Regions from separate parts of the Brucella sp. IR073 genome, predicted to be linked through region 3. Evidence: predicted binding sites of a transcription regulator. Region 3 holds the regulator's gene; each other region holds the start of a gene.

Region 1 (6,000 bases), on a different contig from region 3:
TCTTCGAACGCTATCTGCAGACGGTGCGGACCATGGGCCATCTGCTTTCGAAGCAAGCGCCTGACCAGGTCGCCTTCGAACTGATGAATGAGCCGGTCATCGATTGCGAGGCGGCTTCCTCCCCTCGCTGGCCGAAAATGCTGAAGCAGCTTTTTGCCGCCGCGCGTTCACCCGCTCCCAAGCTCACGCTGGTGCTCTCGGGCGCATGCTGGGGCAATGCGGATGCGCTGGCGCGGATCGATCCCAGAGAGATTGCCGACGACAACATTATCTGGAGCTTCCACACTTACGAGCCGTTTCTACTCACCCATCAGGGCGCGCTTTGGGCCGGCGATTTCGTGCGCTATGTCACCGGCATCGCCTATCCGCCCTACAGCGTATCGCCCGCCGAACAAGAGAAAGTGCTGGAGGAAATACGCCAGCGCATCAAGGACGATGCACCGCTCTGGCGCCGCGCCGGAATGCTCGCCTATCTTGACGAGCAATATGCCGAGATCGACACGCCGGAGAAGCTTGCCAAAGTCATCGAAGCGCCTTTCAAGACCGTCGATGCCTGGGCAAAAAAATATAATGTCCCGAAGGCGAATATTTTCCTCGGCGAGTTCGGCATGATCCGGCAGGAATACCAGAACCCCTACCGCATGCCCACCGCATGGCGCGCTGCATATCTCCACGACATCACCGCCCTGTCCGAGCGTTATGGCTACGCCTGGGCCGTCTGGTGCCTGGGCGGCGCCACTTTCGGCATCACCACCGACGATACGGGTTACAAACTTGACCCAGAACTTCTGGAGGCCATGGGTCTTAAACCAACGAAATAAAAGGCCGTTATTCCCCGCCTTGTATTTTATTAAGACGACTTATTACTTAATCTATATTCTAGTTATTCCCATGAATATTTATAATTATCATCATCTTAACCAAGATGATTAATCTATATGATAAGTATATTGATATTATACTTTAAGTAATCTGCATGTGCTTCTAATCGTCGTCCTCAAACAACCCGATCTGACTCTGGGCAATATCCGACGGCGCGGTCAATCCGAGATGCCGCCAGGCATTGACGGTGAGAACCCGTCCGCGCGGTGTGCGCTGGATGAAGCCCTGCTGGATCAGATAAGGCTCGATAATATCCTCGATGGCATCGCGCGGCTCGGAAAGGCCCGCCGCGATGGTCTCGATGCCGACTGGACCGCCGCCGAAATTTCGCGCGATCATGTCGAGATAGCGCCGGTCGAGCTGGTCGAGGCCGAGGCTGTCCACTTCAAGCCGAAGCAGTGCCTCGTCGGCTATTCTTCTGTCCACAGTGTCCGCCCGTGCCACCAGCGCGAAGTCGCGCACCCGCCGGAGCAGCCGTCCCGCAATGCGCGGGGTACCGCGAGCGCGCCGCGCAATCTCCACCGCGCCATCGTCCGAGATGGGAAGACCCATGATCCGCGCGCCCCGCCGCACGATATGCTCCAGCTCTTCGACGGTGTAAAAATTGAGCCGCACGGGAATGCCGAAGCGGTCGCGCAGCGGCGTGGTAAGCAAGCCCAGCCGCGTTGTCGCCGCGACAAGGGTGAACTTCGCAAGATCGATCTTCACCGAACGCGCCGCGGGCCCCTCGCCGATAATGAGATCGAGCTGGAAATCCTCCATTGCCGGGTAGAGGATTTCCTCTACCGCCGGATTGAGCCGGTGGATTTCGTCGATGAACAAAACATCGCGGTCTTCGAGATTGGTGAGCAGTGCTGCGAGGTCGCCCGCCTTGGCGATAACGGGGCCGGAGGTGGAGCGGAAATTGACGCCCAGTTCCTTCGCCATGATCTGCGCCAGCGTCGTCTTGCCCAGCCCTGGCGGCCCGACGAAAAGCACATGATCCAAGGCTTCCCCGCGTGTCCTCGCCGCCTCGATGAACACCTTCAAATTGGCGCGCGCCGCCGCCTGCCCGACGAAATCGTCGAGCGTCTGCGGCCGCAGCGTATTGTCGATATCCTCACCCCGCTTGTCAGGCGAAATCAGGCGGCGGGCATCGCTCATGCCGCATTCCTTTGTCTGTTACTCAACTCATGCCCCTACTCGCTTAACTACCGCGACAATTCCTTCAAGCCCAGCCGGATGAGCTTCGCCGAATCCGCGTCTTCGCCCGCCTGCTTCAGCGCGGCGGCAACGGCATTGGCGGCCTGGTCGCGCGAATAGCCGAGATTGCTCAATGCCGAAACCGCATCGGCGACGGGCGCGGAGGCCACCCCCTCGCCCAGTTCCTGCTTCAGCCCGATAGTGCCAGAAGCCTCGCCTGCAAAGGCAGGCGCCTTGTTCTTCAATTCGGTGACGATGCGCTCCGCCACCTTCTTGCCGACGCCGGGTGCGCGGCTCACCATGGCGATGTCGCGCAGCGCAATGGCATTGGCAAGTTCCGAAGGCGTCAGCGTGCTCAGCACTGCAAGGGCCACCTTGGCTCCGACCCCCTGAACATTCTGCAAAAGGCGGAACCATTCGCGCTCCAGCGGCGAGGCGAAGCCGTAAAGCCGGATCATGTCCTCGCGCACATAGGTCTCGATGAACAGCACCGCCGCTTCGCCCGGCGCCGGCAGATTGCCCAGCGTGCGCGCCGAGCAATAGGCGACATAGCCGACGCCATGCACGTCGATGATTGCGTGATCTTCCTCGATCTCCTCGACCATTCCCTTGAGCTTGCCGATCATGCGATTGCCGCGAGCCTCCCGCTGACACTTTGCCGGTTGTGAGCATGGCATATGGCGATGGCCAACGCATCCGCCGCATCGCTTGAATCGAAATCCGCCTTCGGCATCAGCACTTTCACCATCATGTGGATTTGCTGCTTCTCGCCATGCCCGACGCCGATGACTGCCTTCTTCACCGCATTGGGCGCATATTCCGCCACGCGCAATCCCGCTTGCGCCGGAGCCAGCATCGCGATACCGCGCGCCTGCCCCAGCTTCAGCGTCGCCGACGCATCCTTGTTGACGAATGTATGCTCCACCGCCGCCTCATGGGGCATATATTGGTGCAGCACCGCCGCAAGCCCTTCATGCAACTGGCAGAGCCGCGAGGCCAGATCCATTTTCTCGTCGGATTTGACTGTGCCGGCCGCGACAAAGCGCAGAGAATTGCCCAGCGTCTCCACCACCCCCCAGCCCGTGCGCCTCAGGCCCGGGTCAATGCCGATAATTCGAATCGCTTCTTTCATGTGCCGACCTTACCGTTTGCAAGGCGCACTTGACAGCAGAAATGTGAACAAAAGAGAAACACCGCTCACAGCGAGCGGGTAGAAATTTCGCTTTCGCTGCAACCATCTCTATTTGCTTTGATGAAGCTTTGGATATGATCATTTCGCCGGACACCAATCCGGCAGATGAAAGGAGGTGAGGCGCGTGAAAATCAGGAAGGTTAAGTGGAAGGTTAGTTTTCTCGGAGTCGCATTCGAAATGGAACTGACCTTCGCATCCTAACTTAAAGGGATCGGGCCTCGGCCCGGTCCTCCTGATCAAGAAGCGCCTCACCTCCTTTTCAGAATATTACCACGATACCTCGCAAATTCAAGGCAGCACCATATCGATCGCAGAAGGAATACGGGGAGCAGAAATCCTTCTGCTCCCCGTAATGATCCCTCTTATCCTGGAATCTTACCGACCGCCGAACGCCGTCTGCAACAGCACCAGCTGGTCCGACACCGGATTGTTGTTGGCGGCGAAAACCGGCGCGCCGTAGATCTCATCATCCATGCGCCGCACCCGCTCCTGCAGGCGCAGGGAGCGCTCGACGATGTCGATGAAATCAGCCGGCATCTGCGCCCAGCCCGGCAAGGCTTCAGCCGCTGAGGAAGTATCGAGGCGAACCTTGGATTTTTCCATCGCCACCTGCTCGCGGGTCAGTTCGCCATTGCGCGCGGCGCGCTGCAAAAGAAGCCAGGATGCGATCTGCATGAGGCGCGTCGTCAGCCGCATCGACTCGGCGGCGTAGAATGTCGCGGCCGAACGTGGCAGTGCCTTCGATTCGTCACGGCCCGGGCCGTCGAGATAAGCGGCCGCTTCCTCGACCAGGCTCATCCCTTCCCTGTAAAGCGGCTTGAACGAATCGGAGAAGACGACGCGTTCGGCCAGCCTTATCGTGTTGTTCCGGTACTCGTGTTCGATCATGTCAGTCTTCGCAACCCCACGCTGCCGCCGTCCCGGCAGCCATCCATAAATCTGAGTCGGCCTCATAAAAGTCCATCGCGGGGTTCGATCACGAACCGGCGAGAGACGAAACAGGCCTTGTCATGAATTCCACCGCAAACTGCATCGCAATACACCGTGGCGCAAGATTATGTTTAAGAAAGGGTTAACGCAACCGCCAATCCCATAAAGTTGTGAACAAAAAAAGAGCCGCGGAAGGCGGCTCTCAGGAGTTTAACAGGGAGGCGTCAAACAGAGTGGCGAAACCACTCGGTAAGTATCCAGGAAAACTGGATATCAACCATTTAACACGCTTAGCGTTAATGGATGGTTAATGCGTCGGGCATGAGTCCGAAAACGTCCCTTTTCAGGCACGGGCCGGTGAATATCTCAGGCCGGCTGAAGCACAGGCTTTGCAATGGCGCCTGCTGAATGCATGGCCGCCGCCGGCTGCACCGGCGCTGCTTTCGCCGCAGCCTTGCCGCCCCAGCCGATACGCGGCAGCCATTCGAGATAATAAGCCAGCGCGAACTGCACCACGATACCAGTGGCGATCAGCAGCGTGTCATAGGGAAGACCGCCCGGGTTGACGAGCTTCATCACCTGCGCCGCCATGGCAAGCAGCGTGCCCGCGATAAACACCGGCAAAGAATGCTTGCCGAGAATGGCGAGCGGGTGATCGGGCGCCGTGCGGGCCAGGTTCGAAATCGCCGGGATCGCCACGATGAGATAGCTTGCCGCCAGCACATGCAGCAGGCGCGGCGTCGAAAGGAACGTCTTGTCGAAGCCCGTGAGGACGGCGGGAAGTCCCATGGAGACATCGATTCCCCACAAGGGCAGCCGCACCCAGGCGAGCGCCAGCAGAAGATAGGCGAGCGACGCGCCTATGAGCCACGGATTGGCCGGAATGCGCCCTCCATTGCGGATATGCAACGTACCGGCGATGCCGATCACGAACAGGAACTGCCAGGACAGCGGATTGAGGAACCAGACACCGGCCGTCGGATAATTGGGAGGCGCAATGTGATAGAGGCCGGAAAGCAGCCACAGCATACCCGACACGCCCACCATCAGCCCGAGGCTGACGCGCGCCAGCATGAGGAACACCGGCGCCATAAGCAGCAGCACAGCATACATGGACAGGATGTTGTTGTAGCCCAGTTGATGGCCCAGCGTGACAATGCCGAACAGCGCCTCCACCGGATGCTCGACCACCGGCTTGATATTGATCTGCGAAAGAAACTCCGGCCGCTTAAGGAAGATGGCCGTGCCGCAGAAGATGGCGAGCGTCGCCATGGTGGTCATGATGTGCGTGGTGTAGAGCACCCCCGCCCGCCGCCACATCTTGAGCCCGGTCAGCAAACGGCTGCCAGGCTGGAACTTCGCCCCGTAGGCGAGCCCGACCGCGATCCCCGAGATAAGAACGAAGGCTTCGGCGGCATCCGAGAAACCCAGATTACGATGCGTCAGATGCTCGTAGATCGTACCGGGCACATGGTTGACGAAGATCGTCAGCAGCGCCAGCGCCCTGAATACGTCGATGCGGGTATCCCGCTTGAATTGAGCCTGCATTCTTATCTCTGCATATTTAAGAAGAACTTGGGGACACCAAGTTCAGGTGGAGCGAAACCGACACACCGGGGATCGGAACCTACATAATCCGTACAAGGGACCAAACGAAGCCGACAAGCACATGTTCCCCCGAAAAAGGACCGAATTCGGCACGATATGGGATCAACTTTCTTGTCCCTTTAAAACATAGCGGCAACACCGTCATAAACGAGCTTCACGCCGGTCAGGAAAACCATCGTATAGATAAAGGGATAGAAAACCTCCG
Region 2 (6,000 bases), 190 kb from region 3:
CTTCGGGCCGCCGCCGAGCCCGAAAATATCCGCCTGGCCGCTGACGGCATTCTCCTGCGTGCGCTGCGCATGGCCCATGATGCGGTCGAGGCCGGCGATCATGGCCTCGCGGTCGCGCTTGAAGCAGTCGAGCGCACCGGCATTGATCAGGCTTTCCAGAACACGGCGGTTGACGACGCGCGGATCGATGCGCTCGCAGAAATCCTCGAGGCTTTCATAAGGCTTCTCGCGCCGCTTCTCGACGATATGGTCGACGGCTGCTTCCCCCACCCCCTTGATGGCGGCGAGCGAATAAAAAATCCTGTTCTCGCCCACTTCGAACGGGCGGAACGAGGTCATCACCGAAGGCTGCACCACCTCGATCCCCAGCCGGTTCGCCTCGCGGCGGAAATCGTTGAGCTTGTCCGTGTTGGACATATCGTAGGTCATCGACGCCGCGATGAACTCGACCGGGAAATGCGCCTTCAGATAAGCCGTCTGGTAGGACACGATGGCATAGGCCGCCGCGTGCGATTTGTTGAAGCCGTAATCCGCGAATTTCGCAAGCAAGTCGAAGATCGTGTTGGCCTGCGCCTTGCCGACCCCGCGTTCCACCGCGCCGTCAACGAAGCGGATGCGCTGCTTGTCCATCTCCTCGCGGATCTTCTTGCCCATGGCGCGGCGAAGCAGGTCCGCTTCGCCGAGCGAATAGCCGGAAAGCTCCTGCGCGATCTGCATCACCTGCTCCTGGTAGACGATGACGCCCTGCGTCTCCTTAACCAGATGATCGATCTTGGGATGGATCGAGGCGATTTCCTCCTCGCCATGCTTGCGCGCATTGTAAGTCGGAATGTTCTCCATCGGGCCCGGCCGATAGAGCGCCACGAGCGCGATGATATCCTCGATACGATCGGGCTTCATGCCGATCAGCGCCTTGCGCATGCCGGCGCTTTCCACCTGGAACACGCCGACCGTCTCGCCGCGTGACAGCATCTCATAGGTGGGCTTGTCGTCGAGCGGCAGGTTGGAAAGATCGATCTCGATGCCCTTACGGGCGATGAGCTTCACCGCCGTCTGAAGCACCGTAAGCGTCTTGAGGCCGAGGAAGTCGAACTTGACCAGACCCGCCTGCTCCACCCATTTCATGTTGAACTGGGTGACAGGCATGTCCGAGCGCGGATCGCGATACATCGGCACCAGTTCCGACAAGGGCCGGTCGCCGATGACGATACCCGCCGCATGGGTCGAGGCGTGGCGGTAAAGCCCCTCGAGCTTCAGCCCGATATCGAGCAGGCGGGCCACCACCGGCTCCTTCTCGCGCTCCTCGACGAGCTTCGGCTCGCCTTCGATCGCCTGCCCAAGCGTGACCGGATTGGCCGGGTTCTGCGGCACGAGCTTGCAGAGCCGGTCCACCTGGCCATAGGGCATTTCGAGCACGCGGCCGACGTCGCGCAGCACGGCGCGGGCCTGCAACGTACCGAAGGTGATGATCTGCCCCACCTGGTCGCGGCCATATTTGCGCTGGACGTAGGAGATGACCTCACCGCGCCGGTCCTGGCAGAAGTCGATATCGAAGTCCGGCATCGACACGCGATCAGGGTTGAGGAAGCGCTCGAACAGCAGCGAGAATCGCAAGGGGTCCACATCGGTGATGGTCAGCGCATAGGCGACGAGCGAGCCCGCGCCCGAGCCGCGTCCCGGCCCGACCGGAATCCCCTGCGCTTTCGCCCATTTGATGAAGTCCGACACGATAAGGAAGTAGCCCGGAAACTTCATGCGCGTAATGATGCCGATCTCATATTCGAGCCGTTCAGCATATTGCTCGCGCGTATAGCCCTCCGCCAGGCCCTGCGTCTCAAGCCGCATCGCCAGGCCCTCGCGCGCCTGCCGCGCCATCTCGTCGGCTTCCGCCTTGACCGCCGCCTCCGGATCGTCGGCCTCGCCGGTGAAACGCGGCAGAATGGGCTTGCGCGTTTCAGGATAATAGCAGCAGCGCCGCGCGATCTCGATCGTATTGTCAAGCGCCTCCGGCAGATCGGCGAAGAGCGCCACCATCTCGGCCTGGCTCTTCAGATAATGATCCGGCGTCAGGCGGCGGCGCTCGTCGGAGGAGAGCACCTGCCCCTCGGCGATGGCGAGCAGCGCGTCATGGGCTTCGAAATCCGCACTCTTGAGAAAAAACGCCTCATTGGTCGCCACCAGCGGCAGGCCATGCGCATAAGCGAGTTCAACCATCCGCGCTTCTTGCGCCCGGTCATAGCCCGCCGGGCGCTGCAATTCCACATAGAGCCGGTCGCCGAAGAAGCCCTGCAGGGATTTGAGCCGGGCAAGCGCCCGGTCCGGCTGTCCCGCCGCAAGCGCGCGTCCGAGCGGGCCCAGCGCCCCGCCGGTCAACGCAATGATTCCATCCGCGCGGCCTTCAAGCCATCCCGCCTCGATATGAACGGGATCGCCGGGCGATGTGTCGAGATAGGCGCGGCTGACGAGACGCACCAGATTGGCATAGCCCGCCTCCGTCGCGGCGATGAGCACGATGGGCGCCAGCCCCAGCGCCTCGCGCCGCGCGGCATGGCGGTTGTCGTCGCCGCTATCGCCGAAGCCGATATCGAGCTGGCAGCCGACAATCGGCTGCACACCGTCCTTGACAGCTTTCTGCGAGAATTCCAGCGCCCCGAACAGATTGTTGGTGTCGGTGATCGCAATCGCCGGCGCGCCATCCCCCACGGCATGAGAGACGATCTTCCCGATCTGCAGCGCGCCTTCGAGCAGCGAATAGGCGGAATGGACCCTGAGATGGATGAAGCGTGGCCCTGCCCTGCCCGTCCCCACCTGCCCGATATTTCCCTGTGAACCGTCCGCCACGTGTCCATTCCCTATGCTTAAGGCAGGCGACTCCAAGCCGCCTCACTCTTTAGTCTTAAGGACCATGCGGGCAACCTGTCCAGACAAAGACGCGTGGCTTCAACAGCCTCCTCAGAGGGCGCTGACCCAGATGGCGAATGTGGCGATAAACAGGCTGATGGAAACGAAGGACAAAACGTCATGGATGAGATCGCTCATGGCTGCGCTCCTCTTGTTCGCTTATATTTCTCTTTTTGTTCTATTCATGTTCCAATGTCAAGAAAGTTTTCCCCGCTCTTCTGGACGTATGGTTTCCGAAAGGTTAATTTGGGGCGTTACTGAAGCGGCGAAGAAACAGGAAACTGGCGGAACGACCGCGACTGTGAAATGTTCCCCACCGGCAAGCTTTGTCGGTTGTCGGGCTTGCCCGTTGGCACAACTGATTATAAGCTTTTTCTAATCTTCAAAAGCGGGGCATGAGTCCCGTCATCGCCGGTTTGCGTGGGGGCTTCAGATTGGGCGAGGCGGGTTCGCAGATGGGGACGCTCATGCGCCCCAGCCGTCGTGTGCGGGCCGCCATCAACCCGATCAGTTCCAGGAGAAGCTTCAATGCCGGGATTATATCTTGAGCAATTCGAGTTGGGCCAAGTGTTCCGTCATGCCATGCGCAAGACCATCACCGAGGGAGACAATATGCTGTTCTCCACGATGACGCTGAACCCGCAGCCCCTGTATATAGATCACCACTTTGCCGGAAAGAGCGAGTATGGCCGGCCCACCGTCAACCCCATGCTGACGCTGGGGCTCGTGATAGGCATTTCGGTGTATGATACCACATTCGGCACGGCGCTTGCCAATCTCGGCATGAGCGAGGTCGCCTTCCCTGCCCCGGTCTTTCATGGCGATACGATACGTGTGGAGACGGAGGTTATCGCCGTACGGCCTTCGCGGTCGAAAGACGAGCGCGGGATCATCGAGTTCGAGCATCGCGGCTTCAACCAGCATGATGTGCTGGTCACCCGCTGCCGGCGGCAGGCCATGATGCTGACGCGGGCGAGCGCGGCCTGATGCGCTCGCTGCTGCTTGTTTCAGGCGATTCGGAAACCGCCCTGGAGAAAGCGCTTCTGAGCGGCGCCGACGCGCTCATTCTCGATCCGGCAACGGCGAGGGCAGAAATGGCCGGCTTGCTGCAAGATGCAGTGAAAGACGCCGCCCCGCTTTATGTGCGCCTCGGCATGGCCGATGCCGACGATCTCGCTGCCCTCCTCCTACCGATGAAGCCGCACGGGGTCTTTTTGCCGCAATCGAACGGCCCTGCCGATATCGTCAGGCTTTCGGCCCGGCTCAATGTATATGAGGCTGAAGCGGGCCTGGATGAAGGCTCCACGCAAATCATCACCATCGCCGCCGCCAATGCCGCTGGGACGCTGTCGACGGACTACCGCGATTCGACGCCGCGACTGACTGGCCTTGGCTGGGATGCCATGAGCCTTGCAGGCGCAATCGGGGCACGGACGGCACGCGATGAAGACGGCGTCTATATCGAGCCCCTCCGCCTCGCGCGCACGCTTACGCTTCTTGGCGCCAAAGCCGCCGGCGTGACCGCCATCGACACGCCCTATGCCAATCTGCGAGACGAAGCCGGGCTGGGGAAAGAATGCGCCGCCGCCGCGCGCGACGGCTTCACTGCCAAGCTCGCGATTGACCCGGCGCAGGTGCCGGTTATCAATGCGGCGTTTGGGGGATAGTTTTTTGCTGAAGTGGAAACGCTGGCGCCCTACGTCGCCCCCCTCTGTCCTGCCGGACATCTCCCCCGCAAGGGGGGGAGATTACGCTGTCATTTCCGCTTCCGCCAATCGTAAACGATGCAAGATGGGCGATGATCGTCGTGCTAGCCAATCTCCCCCCTTGCGGGGGAGATGTCCGGCAGGACAGAGGGGGGCGCCTCGCGATTCCATATAGAGTCTGTCAGATACAGGATGAATCGCGAGGCAGAACAAGCCTCTTCCGTCATCCTCGGGCTTGTCCCGAGGATCTGCAATAAGAGCGAGAATAGCGATGACCGTCCTGAAAACCGTACCGTCGCAGATATCAGGGACAAGCCCGAGGATGACGGCAGAGGCAAAACCGCTTCCGATTATCCCTGACAGACTCTAATCATGAGCCTCCTTCCCACCGCGGCCGCAGCATCTGGTACACTTCGCTGGTGGTTGCAAAATCCATATACCCCAGGCGGCTGACGGACTTTGCCTTGCGCATATCGATCATGCCATCGGTCAGAATCGCCTCATCGAGATGCACGCCGACCACCTCGCCCGTCACCAGCCAGTTGCCGCACCGTTTGCCGTGCCTGTCGATCGCTTCCCTGATGTCGGTCGCCACGCATTCGAGCGCGGCATGGGCCTCGCCCACGCGCAACGCGCCGATAAGATTGCACGGAACCGGCGTCAAACCCGCATAGTCGAACTCGCTCACCCCGCGCGGCGCGTTGACGGAACTTGCGTTCATCTTTTCGAGGAGGTCCTCGGTGACGAGATTGACGGCGAATTCGCCGGTCTCCTCGATGAAGGTGAGACTGTCCTTGCGCCCGCTCGATGAGAAGAGCACGAGCGGCGGCTTGTCGCAAATCGCATTGAAAAAGGAATAGGGCGCGAGATTGACCGCCCCTGCCTTCGAGCGCGTCGATATCCAGCCGATGGGCCGCGGCGCGACGATGGCCTTGAAGGGATCGTGCGGCAGGCCGTGCCCATTGCGCGGTTCGTAGAACATGTCAGTTCCCTTCCCGCCACGGCCCCGCATAGTCGGAAACGACGTCGGCGAATTCGGCGCGCGGACGCTCCGGCACCTTCATGTCGCAGGTGCCGATATGGACGAAGCCCGCCACCCGCTCATGCGGCGCAAGGCCGAGGAGCTGCCGTCCCTTCTCATCCGAAGAGTACCAGTTGGTGATCCAGTTCGTGGCATAGCCGAGCGCATTGGCGGCAATGCAAAGGTTCATCGCCGCCGCTCCCGCCGAAAGGAATTGCTCCCATTCGGGGATGCGCTCATGGGCGACCGGCGAGGAGATGACGCCGATGACCAGCGGCGCGCGGGCGAAGCGCTTCAGCTCCTGTTCGCGCCGGGCTTCCGGCAGTGGCCCTTCCCGCTCTTCTGCGAGACTTGCCAGATAGCGCCCCACCT
Region 3 (6,000 bases):
CGCAGCAGCATCTTGCCGCCGGTATGCTTCGCGTAGAGCCAGTTGAACAGCGCCGTGCGCGCGCCGCCGATATGCAGAAAGCCGGTGGGCGAGGGCGCAAAGCGGGTAATCACGGGTGAGGACATGATAACTCCGGTGGGTGCGGGGCGTTCGTTCACCGAAAGCCCCACTCGATTTCGGTTGGCGTTCATGTAGCATAGGTGGCTGGCGGTGCAAGTGTAGCGTATGGGCGCCGGGCGGGGATGATGAAAGGCGGGAGCGACACGGAGGAGGTCGACGAGCGGGCGCTGGTGAAGCCGCCGGCCTATTTCCTGCCGCCTGCGGTCAGCCCGCGCGAGCATATACCGGACGCCGTTGAAAGCCCCGTAAGGCCGCGCCGGTTCACGCTGCCGTCACGCGCGGATATCGTCGCACGTGTCCGGGCATTTGCGGCGTCTTTCGCTGCTCTCTTCGGCACAGAGGATGAACTCGGCGCGCGCTTTCTCTTCCTGCCCGTTTTCGGAGGGTTCGGCGTTATCTGCTATTTTTCTCTTGGCTCCGAACCTCGGTGGCAGCCGCTGCTTTCCGGCCTCACCGTTCTCGTCGCTTTGCGTATTCTGGCGCGTAGGCGGCAGCTGATGGCTTATTCGCTCACCTTCACCATCGCCGTCATTGCCGGGATGGTGGCGGCGAAGACAGAGACAATGCTGCGCGCGACACCGATGCTGGGCGCGGATGTGACGACGCGCCTCACCGGGCGCATTGTCGCCATGGCGCAGAACATTGATGGCACCTGGCGCGTGACGCTGGATGTGCTTGGCACCGAGCGCCCAAAGCTGCGCTATGCGCCTGAGCGTGTCCGCGTCTCCGCGCGCGACCTGCCGGCGAGCGCGGAGATCGGGTCAGGGCTCTCAGGCTTCGTGCGCCTGCGCGCGCAATCGGGACCCGTGCGGCCCGGAAACTATGATTTCGCCTTCCATGCCTATTTCAACGGAATCGGTGCGAACGGCTTCTTCCTGGGTACGCCGAAGAGCGTGGCGGTTCCCGCTCCAACGGGCTATGCGGACCGGCTGTCGCTGTGGGTCTCGGCCCTTCGCCAGGGCATCGGAACGAGTATCGTGATGAATCTGGAGGGTGAGGAGGGCGCCATTGCCGCGGCGCTGATTTCCGGGCAGCGCGACGGCATCAGCGAGGAGACGAACGAAGCGCTGCGCCTTTCAGGCCTTGCGCATATCCTCTCGATCTCAGGCCTGCATATGGCGCTGGCGGGCGGCCTCGTCATGCTTGTCGTGCGGGCTGTCGCTGCGCTCTTTCCCGGTCTCGCCATGCGCCATCCGGTGAAGAAATATGCGGCGGGCGCGGCGCTTACGGCGTCGGCCTTTTATCTCATGCTCTCGGGCGCGGATGTCGCCGCGCAGCGCAGCTTTATCATGCTGGCGGTGATGCTCGTCGCCGTGATGATGGATCGCGCCGCCATCACCATGCGCAATCTGGCGATTGCCGCCCTCGCAACCATCGTTCTCGTGCCGCATGAATTGCTGGGCCCGAGCTTCCAAATGTCGTTTTCCGCCACCGCGGCGCTCATCGCCGCCTTTGCCTGGTGGATCGACCGGAGGCGGAACTCAGAGGAGGATGCGCCGCGCTCGTCCTTCGCCGTGCGGGGTTTCCTCCACAAGATGGCGGCCTCTGTCGGCGCGACGGCGGCGGCATCGGCGATTGCGGGAACGGCGAGCGGCATTTTCGCGCTTTATCATTTCAACAACACCGCGCCGCTCGGCCTGCTCGGCAATGTGTTGGCGCTGCCGGTCATATCGGTCACAGTCATGCCTTTCGCTGTGCTGAGCCTGCTCGCAATGCCCTTCGACCTTGAATGGCTGCCCTTGCAGGTAATGGGAGCGGGCATAGAGGTGGTGAAATGGATCGCTCATCAGGTGGCCGCGGTCTCGCCCCATGCCAATCCCGGCATCATGCCGGTTTCGACCTTGCTTTTATGGTCAGGTGGGCTGGTGCTGGCGATGTTTCTCAGAACCCGTCTGCGCGCCGCCTCGCTCGCCTTGTTCGCGGCGGGGCTTGTCTTCTATGTCAGGGAAACCGGCCCTGATCTGATCCTCTCGGACAATGGCCGCCTCGTCGCGCTGCGCATACCGGACGGCGCGCTTGCAATCAACCGCGCGCAGCCCTCGAAATTCCTCATTGAAAACTGGACCAAGGCCTACGACGCAACCGGCATCGTTAAGCCAGCAACGAACTCGGGCTCGTCCGGAACGAACGGCTTTGTCTGCGAGGACAACATCTGCATAGCCGAAATGCGCAACGGCCAGACGCTCGCTTATACGGACGCGCACCAAGGCCAAACCATCGCCTGCGCCATCGGCGACATGGTCATTCTCGCCTTCGCCGGCAAGAACCTCTCTTGCAGCGGCGAAGGGAAAACCGTCATCACCCTCCGCGACCTCGCCATCAAGGGAACGCTCGAAGGCCGCCTGCCGGACGCGACGAGAAACGAAACTCAACTCACCTATGCAATCGGTCCGCCGGAACGGCCATGGAACCTGCACCGGCTGCACTCCCGCGCCGCGCGCGGTCTGCCCGAGAAGACCCTGAACCGCGAACGAACCGGGCGAAGGCTGCCAGAGCGAGCGGATCTGCGCGCGCCCGACCGGGATCAGTAGCGCCGGATCAGCCCCACCAGCTTGCCCTGCACGCGCACGCGGTCCGGCCCGAAGATGCGCGTTTCATAGGCCGGGTTTGCTGCCTCCAGCGCGATGGATGCGCCTTTGCGGCGAAAGCGCTTCAACGTCGCTTCTTCGTCATCGACAAGCGCCACGACGATCTCCCCCGGATTGGCGGTGTCGCCGCGCTTGATGACGACAGTATCGCCATCGAATATTCCGGCCTCGATCATCGAATCGCCCTTGACCTCCAGCGCGTAATGATCGCCGGGGCCAATCATTTCCGGTGGCAGGCTGATGACATGAGTCTGGTTCTGGATGGCGGCGATGGGAACGCCGGCGGCGATGCGGCCCATCACCGGCACCTGCACGGCAGAAGATGGCGCGGCTTCGTCATCCGCCTTGGCGGCGGGGCGAGAGCGGGCAGGGGCCTGCGCTGCCATATTACGCCCAAGGCTGCCCTCGATGACGCTGGGCGCGAATTTCTTCTGTGCGTTGAGACCGGGCGCGATCGAATCGGGAAGCCGCACCACTTCCAGCGCGCGGGCGCGGTTCGGCAGGCGGCGGATGAAGCCGCGCTCCTCCAGCGCCGTGATAAGCCGATGGATGCCGGATTTCGACGCCAGATCAAGCGCCTGCTTCATCTCATCGAAGGAGGGGGGAATTCCGGTTTCCTTCAACCGCTCGTGGATGAAAAGCAGAAGTTCATGTTGCTTGCGCGTCAGCATCGAGTGGTTCCTTCAAGGGAATCGGAACAAAAACAAACCCAGAACAAACACTATCTGTTCCAGTCTTGTTCCGCAAGCGTTTTAAACTGGTTAAAATTGAGAAAAGATATGAATTAATTTCTGCAGTCGGAGCTTCCTGCCAAGGTCCATTCGATCCAACGACACCTGCCGGCGGACCGAATGGATAGCTGTTGTGCGCTCTTGCCGCTAGAGATTTTGGCCGAGGAAGCCGCGAATGAAGCCGGCTATTTCATTGGAGTGGGTTTCCAATGCGAAATGGCCGGTGTCGAGAAGGTGTACATGCGCTCGGGGCAAGTCGCGTTTGTAGGCTTCAGCGCCAGCGGGTATGAATGCCGGATCGTGCCGGCCCCAAATTGCGAGGAAGGGCGGCTGATAGGTGCGGAAATACGCTTGGAATTGCGGATACCGGTCAAGATTGCTGCGATAGTCGAGAATCAGATCCAGCTGAATTTCCTCCGCGCCAGGGCGGGCCATCAGGGCGATGTCGAGCATATAGCCGTCGGGGCCGAGGCGTTGCGGGTCCGTTCCGGTGCGATACTGCCAGTTTTCGATCACGTCAGGCGAAAGCGAAGCGCGACAAGCCTCGCGATTTGCCTCGCTTGGCTCCCGCCAGTAGGTTTCCCATGGCCCCCACTGGTCACTGAACCCATCGAGATAAGCGTTGCCGTTCTGGCTGATAATTGCAGTCACTCTCTCCGGGTGAGCCATCGCTAACCGATAACCGACCGGCGCGCCGTAGTCGAAAACATAGAGGGCATAGCGGTCCAGCGACAGTGCCTGTGTGAATCCATCGATTACCTTCGCCAGATTATCGAAAGTAAAATCGAACGTACCGCGCGCCGGGCTTTGCGTATGGCCGAAACCGGGAAAGTCTGGCGCTATCACGCGGTACCGATCCGAGAGCTGAGGCATAAGCTCGCGGAACATATGACTGGACGAGGGAAAGCCGTGCAGCAGCAGAAGGACTGGAGCGTTCCTTGCGCCCGCCTCCCTATAAAATACATTCACGTCTCCCACTTGCTGAGATTTATAACTCACCGTCATGACATTTCTCCAATCGGCAGGTTGGGTTTGCGCCAACCGCGCATCCTAGGCACCCATACAAATACTACCGAACGGTCGGTTGTAAATAGGCATCTTTTTTGATAGTTGATATCGGGCGGGAAATGCGTTCCGGCTTCGGCCTTAGAGCATGATCCAGAAAAGTTGCAGACTTTTCGGATAAAGATCATGCGGAAAAACAAAGAGTTAGAGCGCGATTGCATCGCGCTCTAAGAGGGAGTGTTCGAATGAAGGCAACCAGGGAAGAAATCATTCTCGCGGCGCGGGAGCTGTTCCGAGAAAAAGGTTATGCTGGAGCCTCGATGCAAGATCTTGCCAGTCGGGTGGGGCTCAAGAAGGCATCGCTCTACATGCGCTTTCCAAACAAGGAGGCGTTGGTTCCCGTGGTCCTGGAGATGACCTATAATGATACATTCGCACGTCGGGACGTGAACGGGACGGACTGGAGTGACGCCTACGAGGCGGCCATCCGGTCTATCGCAGCCGGTCTCATGGACGTGAAGCGGTGCGTGGGTTTGCACCTCGCTTATGGCATCGGCGACGAAACGCCGATAGCGAAGAAAGCCGTACGGGATTTTTTTCAGGCGTTGCGGGATCGCCTGAGCGGGATTTTAGCCGAAATCATGCCGCGCGAACGCGCCGAAACAGTCGCCGCCGATGCGCTTGTGCGGCTGGAGGGTGCGACCTTGCTGTTGGCGCTGTTCGATGACCGTCAGGCTATGGAGCGTGCCGTAGCAGCGGCGCTGACGGATGCCGCCAGCGCCTTGAATGCTTCCCATTAGAGCGTGATGCGATTAAACCCGTGCGGGCATCACGCTCTAACTCTTTGTTTTGCCGCATGATCTTGTCCGAAAAGTCTGCAATTTTTCGGGATCATGCTCTAAATATCCAGCTCTTCCACAAATGCCGCGCGCTCCTGGATGAAGCGGAAGCGGGCGTCGGGGCGGGTGCCCATGAGATCGTCCACGACGGTGCGGGTTTCCGTCGCCGTGTCCTCGGCGATCTCGACGCGCAGCAGCGTGCGCTTTCTCGGATCCATCGTCGTTTCCTTCAGCTGCTCGGCGCGCATTTCGCCGAGGCCTTTGAAGCGGCCGATTTCGATCTTGCCCTTGCCGGTGAACTCGGTGCGAAGCAGCTCTTCCTTGTGCGCGTCGTCGCGGGCATAGGCGGTCTTGCCGCCCTGGCTGATGCGATAGAGCGGGGGAACGGCGAGGTAGAGATGGCCGCCGCGGATCAGGTCCGTCATCTCCTGATAGAAAAAGGTGATGAGCAGCGAGGCGATATGCGCGCCGTCCACGTCCGCGTCGGTCATGATGATGATGCGGTCGTAGCGCAGATCCTCCTCACGGTATTTCGAGCGCGTTCCGCAGCCGAGCGCCTGGATGAGGTCGGCGATCTGCTGGTTGGCGGAGAGCTTGTCGCGCCCGGCGCTCGCCACGTTTAGGATCTTACCGCGCAAGGGCAGCACGGCCTGGGTGGCACGGTCCCGCGCTTGCTTGGCGGAGCCGCCGGCCGAGTCGCCCTCGACAATGAAGATT

What was found. The regulator LexA, encoded in region 3, represses DNA repair genes until DNA is damaged. The targets are predictions, from matches to a motif close to TGTTCNNNNTGTGTTCNG.
Region 1: a site for LexA is predicted at 3,240-3,257, ahead of ruvC (crossover junction endodeoxyribonuclease RuvC). Genes of this name have one in related genera too.
Region 2: a site for LexA is predicted at 3,076-3,093, ahead of dnaE (DNA polymerase III subunit alpha). Genes of this name have one in related genera too.

The regions. Positions count from the first base shown of each region.
Region 1 covers NZ_JBAKHD010000003.1:277,659-283,658, forward strand. The annotation lists gene ACOWVG_RS08070 (glycoside hydrolase family 5 protein) at 1-821, shown strand, start outside; gene ruvB (Holliday junction branch migration DNA helicase RuvB) at 985-2,025, opposite strand; gene ruvA (Holliday junction branch migration protein RuvA) at 2,073-2,690, opposite strand; gene ruvC (crossover junction endodeoxyribonuclease RuvC) at 2,687-3,196, opposite strand; gene ACOWVG_RS08090 (DUF1465 family protein) at 3,633-4,145, opposite strand; gene ACOWVG_RS08095 (OpgC family protein) at 4,554-5,735, opposite strand; gene ACOWVG_RS08100 (sulfite exporter TauE/SafE family protein) at 5,915-6,000, opposite strand, start outside.
Region 2 covers NZ_JBAKHD010000004.1:435,071-441,070, forward strand. The annotation lists gene dnaE (DNA polymerase III subunit alpha) at 1-2,841, opposite strand, end outside; gene ACOWVG_RS11565 (MaoC family dehydratase) at 3,430-3,888, shown strand; gene ACOWVG_RS11570 (aldolase/citrate lyase family protein) at 3,888-4,568, shown strand; gene ACOWVG_RS11575 (flavin reductase family protein) at 4,978-5,589, opposite strand; gene ACOWVG_RS11580 (nitroreductase family protein) at 5,591-6,000, opposite strand, start outside.
Region 3 covers NZ_JBAKHD010000004.1:244,871-250,870, forward strand. The annotation lists gene gltX (glutamate--tRNA ligase) at 1-125, opposite strand, end outside; gene ACOWVG_RS10585 (ComEC/Rec2 family competence protein) at 246-2,651, shown strand; gene lexA (transcriptional repressor LexA) at 2,645-3,379, opposite strand; gene ACOWVG_RS10595 (alpha/beta fold hydrolase) at 3,587-4,444, opposite strand; gene ACOWVG_RS10600 (TetR/AcrR family transcriptional regulator) at 4,690-5,244, shown strand; gene parE (DNA topoisomerase IV subunit B) at 5,343-6,000, opposite strand, start outside.